DNA from 2 places in the Pseudonocardia sp. P1 genome. Region 1 is predicted to be linked to the other one. Evidence: predicted binding sites of a transcription regulator. Region 1 holds the regulator's gene; the other holds the start of a gene.
What was found. The regulator LexA, encoded in region 1, represses DNA repair genes until DNA is damaged. The targets are predictions, from matches to a motif close to CGAACACGTGTTCG.
Positions count from the first base shown of each region.

Region 2: a site for LexA is predicted at 1,188-1,201, ahead of uvrA (excinuclease ABC subunit UvrA). Genes of this name have one in related genera too.

Region 1 covers NZ_ADUJ02000001.1:1,937,062-1,939,454, reverse strand. The annotation lists gene PP1_RS08465 (hypothetical protein) at 1-727, shown strand, start outside; gene lexA (transcriptional repressor LexA) at 753-1,487, opposite strand; gene PP1_RS08455 (hypothetical protein) at 1,696-2,028, shown strand; gene PP1_RS08450 (hypothetical protein) at 2,205-2,393, shown strand, end outside.
Region 2 covers NZ_ADUJ02000001.1:1,029,867-1,032,259, forward strand. The annotation lists gene uvrA (excinuclease ABC subunit UvrA) at 1-914, opposite strand, end outside; gene PP1_RS04255 (MBL fold metallo-hydrolase) at 1,280-1,954, shown strand; gene PP1_RS04260 (AraC family transcriptional regulator) at 1,979-2,393, opposite strand, start outside.

The sequences.
Region 1 (2,393 bases):
CGGCACGGTGCGCCTGGTCGAGCTGCCGGTGTCCGGGCCCGCGCGGGCGCACGACCTCGTCTACCCGGACGGGCCGCGCGACGCCGAGGCGATCCTCCTCGCCGACGACGGGACCCCGCTGATCGTCGCGAAGACCACCGGCGCGGCCGGGGTGTACCGGCCCGCCGGCCCGCTCGACGGCGGCGCCACACCGGTCACGCTGGACCGGGTCGGCGAGGTGGTCCTCCCGTACTCCGCCACGTCCGGCGGCCCGCTCGGCGCCACCGGGACCCGGACGGTCACCGGGGGAGCGGTCGGCCCTCCCGGCGCCGACGGTGGCCGGGTCGCCGCGCTGCGGACCTACACCGACGCGTGGGTGTTCCCGCTGCGCCCGCCACCGGACGGCCGGGTCTCCGCGGACGCGCTCGTCGAGGCCCTGCGCGCAGCGCCGCTGCCGGTGCCGCTGCCGGACGAGGCCCAGGGGGAGGCGGTGGCCCTCGACGGCCGCGGGACGCTGCACTCCGGCTCGGAGGCCCGCGGGCTCTCGCCGGCGGGCGTCCGGGCCGTGCCCGGCGTGGCGACGGCCGCGACCGCCGCGGCGGCCCCCGTGGTCGCGCAACCGGCGGAGGTGCCCCGCACCGGGTCGTTCCCGCCGTGGCTGCCCGCCGTCGCCGGGGCCGGGGTGCTCGGGGTGTTGCTGCTGGCCGGGATCGGCGCGATGGTCCTGCACGGCCGCCGGCGGAGCTGATCCGCCGACGGCCCGGTCCCGCGCCTCAGAGCCGGCGCATGACCGCGACGACCCGGCCCAGGATCGACGCGTCGTCCCCCGGGATCGGGTCGTACGCCTCGTTCGCCGGCATCAGCCAGATGTGCCCGTCCTTGCGGCGGAACGTCTTCACCGTCGCCTCGCCGTCGATCATCGCGGCCACGACCTCGCCCTGCTCGGCGACCGGCTGCTGCCGGACGACGACCCAGTCCCCGTCGGTGATCGCGGCGTCGACCATCGAGTCGCCCTTGACGTTGAGCAGGAACAACGTGCCCTCGCCGACGATCTCCCGCGGGAGCGGGAACACGTCCTGCACGGCCTGCTCGGCGAGGATCGGCCCGCCCGCTGCGATGTCACCGAGCAGCGGCACGAAGGCCGGTGCCGGGCGCTCGGACCGGACCGCCTCGGTGTCCGCGTCGGCGCCGTCGCCCGCCGCGGCCTGCTCCGGGCTCCGGACGTCGACCGCCCGGGTCCGGTTCGGGTCCCGGCGGAGGAAGCCCTTCCGCTCCAGGGTCCGCAGCTGGTGGTGCACCGAGGAGGTGGAGGTCAGCCCCACCGCGTCCCCGATCTCGCGCACGCTCGGCGGGTACCCGTACCGGTCCACCCAGTCCCGGATCACCGACAGGACCTTCCGCTGCCGCGGGGTCAGCCCACGGGTGTCGGCCGGGGGCTCGGGGAACTCCCGGACGTCCGCGGATCCCGGCCCGGCGGGCGCACCGCCTCCGGACTCGTCCGCTGCCATCGCATTCGCCTCCTCGAGGATCTACCGGCACGAACACTAGCCAAGTCCGGGCCGTCCGCCAAACATGCGTTCGAAGTTCGTGCCGGGCGTGTCGTGGATTCCGTCGGACCCCGGTGGTAGAACATCGCACAGGCGTTCGATCGAACATCGATTCGACGACTTCGGTCCGGCGCCCGTGCAGCGCCGGAGACCGGGAGGGGTGGAGATCGTGAGCGCGACGACGGAGGTGCGGGTGGTCCCCGGCGGTGTCCGCCCGCCGGTCACCGCGGAGCTGGTTCGGGCGGCGCCGCTCGCGGTGCCGCCGCCGCCGTGTGGGACGACGGTCCGGGTGTCCTCCGCGACGCCTGCGGCGGTCCGGATGCCGCCGGGTGCGCGCTCGGCGGGGTCGGCGGGTGCGCCCTCCGTGCTGCACCGGGCGGTCGCCGCCGTGGGCGTGCTGGTCGCCTCCGCCACGGCGGTCGTCGGGCTGGGCCTGCTGGCCGAGGTCGCCACCGCCGGCGTCGTCCCGGTCGCTCCGGCGGCCGTGTCCACGGGTCGCTGACCCGCCGGCGTCGGCGGGCCCGCGGGCGCCCGCCGGCGGCCCCCCGTTTCTGCCGGGGGCCGGTGCTACACAGCTCGTACACCCGTTCGACCGGGCTCGGGGAAGGGCCGGTCGGGGGTGAGCAGGGCGCGCGGCCGGGTGTGGCCGGGCGCCGACGGCGAGGAGCAGGAGGAGCCATGCGAGAGCTCGACGTGCGTGACGTGGCGCGGGGGACCCGCGAGACGGCGCGGGGAACGCGCTCCGCCGGACCGCGTGAGCGCAGGCGCCCGGTCCGGCCGGTCTGCGCGGGCGGGGGCCGCTCCACGGCGGCGCTGCGCGACGCCGACCCCGTCGAGGGCCGGGCGGTGCCGGTGGCCGAGGGCGTC
Region 2 (2,393 bases), 910 kb from region 1:
GGGTCGACCTCCTTCTTGATGCCCAGGCCCGCGCAGGCCGGGCAGGCGCCGTAGGGCGAGTTGAAGGAGAAGGTCCGGGGCTCGAGGTCGTCGACGGCGAGGGTGTGCCCGTTCGGGCAGGCCATCTTCTCGGAGAACCGGCGCTCGCGGCCGGCGTCGTCGTCGGGGAGGTCGACGAAGTCCAGCACGACGAGCCCGTCCGCCAGCCGCAGCGCCGTCTCCACCGAGTCGGTGAGCCGCTGCTTGGCGGTCGCCTTGACCGACAGCCGGTCGACGACGACGGAGATGTCGTGCTTCTCCTGCTTCTTCAGCTTCGGCGGGTCCGCGAGCTGGTGCACGGTGCCGTCGACGAGCACCCGGGAGTAGCCCTGCGACTGCAGGGTGGAGAACAGGTCGACGAACTCGCCCTTGCGGGTCCGGACGACCGGGGCGAGCACCTGGAAGCGGCTGCCCTGCTCCATCTCGAGGACCTGGTCCACGATCTGCTGCGGCGTCTGCTTCGCGATCCGCTCGCCGCACTGCGGGCAGTGCGGGATCCCGGCCCGCGCGTAGAGCAGGCGCAGGTAGTCGTGGATCTCGGTGATCGTGCCGACCGTCGACCGCGGGTTGCGGTTGGTCGACTTCTGGTCGATCGAGACCGCCGGGGAGAGGCCCTCGATGAAGTCGACGTCGGGCTTGTCCATCTGCCCGAGGAACTGCCGGGCGTAGGCCGACAGCGACTCGACGTACCGGCGCTGACCCTCGGCGAAGATCGTGTCGAACGCGAGGCTCGACTTGCCCGACCCGGACAGCCCGGTGAACACGATCATGCTGTCGCGGGGCAGGTCGATGTCGACGCCCTGCAGGTTGTGCTCGCGCGCGCCGCGCACGACCAGCTTCGGACCGCTCGGTACCGGCTGGGCGCCCGGTGACAGGGCGTCGCCGGCCTCGCGGCGGTCGGTGCTCTGGTCGCTCACGATGCGCGCCTCCTGGAACAGCGGGGTCGTCGGGCCGGACCCGGTTGTGACGCCCGCGGCGGTCGGGACATTCCCGTGACCGGGCTCCGGCGGCCGGTGCGGGCTGTCTCCACGTCCGGCTCCGATGCTAGGTCGGCCCACCGACAAGAACCCGTCGAGCCGGGCTCCGCCCGGTCCCTCCTCGGTGGACGCACCCCGGCACGCGCCGGTCGGTACGCCGGGGACGATACTCGTACGCATGTTCGAGCCGTGAGCGGCCCCGCGGGTGCGACCGGCGGGTTCTCCCCACCGCGATCGTCGGGGGCGGCCGATACCCTCGCGCCGTGGACGTCCTGGAGAACTACACCGGTCACACCGACCCCGGGGGCGCGGCCATCCGCCGCGACCTGGAGAAGCTCAGCATCAGCAAGATCTCGGTGGGCGAGATGGACAACAACGCCTACCTCCTGGTCTGCAAGGAGAGCAGCGAGGCGCTGCTGATCGACGCGGCGGCGGAGCCGGCCCGGCTGGCCGACCTGATCGGTGCGACCGACGAGCGCCCCGACCTGCGTCACCTCGTCACCACGCACCGGCACGCCGACCACTGGCAGGCGCTGGGCGCGATCGCGGGCATGTTCGAGCCGCGGCTGATCGCCCACCCGCAGGACGCCCCGGAGCTGCCGGCCCCGATGGACGAGCTGGTCGAGGGCGGCGACACGATCGTCTTCGGCGCCGTGGAGCTCGAGGTGATCCACCTGCGTGGGCACACGCCGGGCTCGATCGCGCTGCTCTACCGGGGCGAGGACCGGCCGCACCTGTTCACCGGGGACAGCCTGTTCCCGGGCGGTCCGGGCAAGACCTGGTCGCCGGAGGACAACGCGCAGCTGCTCACCGATCTCGAGGGCCGCGTGTTCGACACCCTGCCGGACGACACCTGGTTCTACCCCGGCCACGGCGACGACTCGACGCTCGGCGAGCAGCGCCCGGGCCTGCCGGAGTGGAAGTCGCGCGGCTGGTGACGCAGGAGGGCCGCCCGGTCGTCGTCAGCGCGTCGCCGGTGCGCCCGGTCGTGACCGGGAGTACCGCCCGGGGGTGACGCCGAGCAGCCGGACGAACCGCCGGTGCAGGTGCGCCTGGTCGTGGAACCCGGCGGTGACGGCCGCCGTCGCCGGGGCCATGCCGTCCAGCAGGAGCCCACGGGCCCGTTCGACGCGGCGGGCGTCCAGGTAGCGGTGCGGGGGCAGCCCGAACCGCCGGGAGAACGCCCGCACCAGGTGACCGGGATGGGCGTGCAGCAGGCGGCCCGCCTCGTCGAGGGTGATCCCGTCCGCCGTGCGGGCGTCGAGGAGGTCGCGCAGCCGCCCGGCGAGGCCGTCGCCGGGCGGCCCCGGATCGGGCGTCCCGGCGGGGGCGAGGTGCCGGGCGAGCCGCTCGGTGACGAGTGCCAGCCGGCTCTCC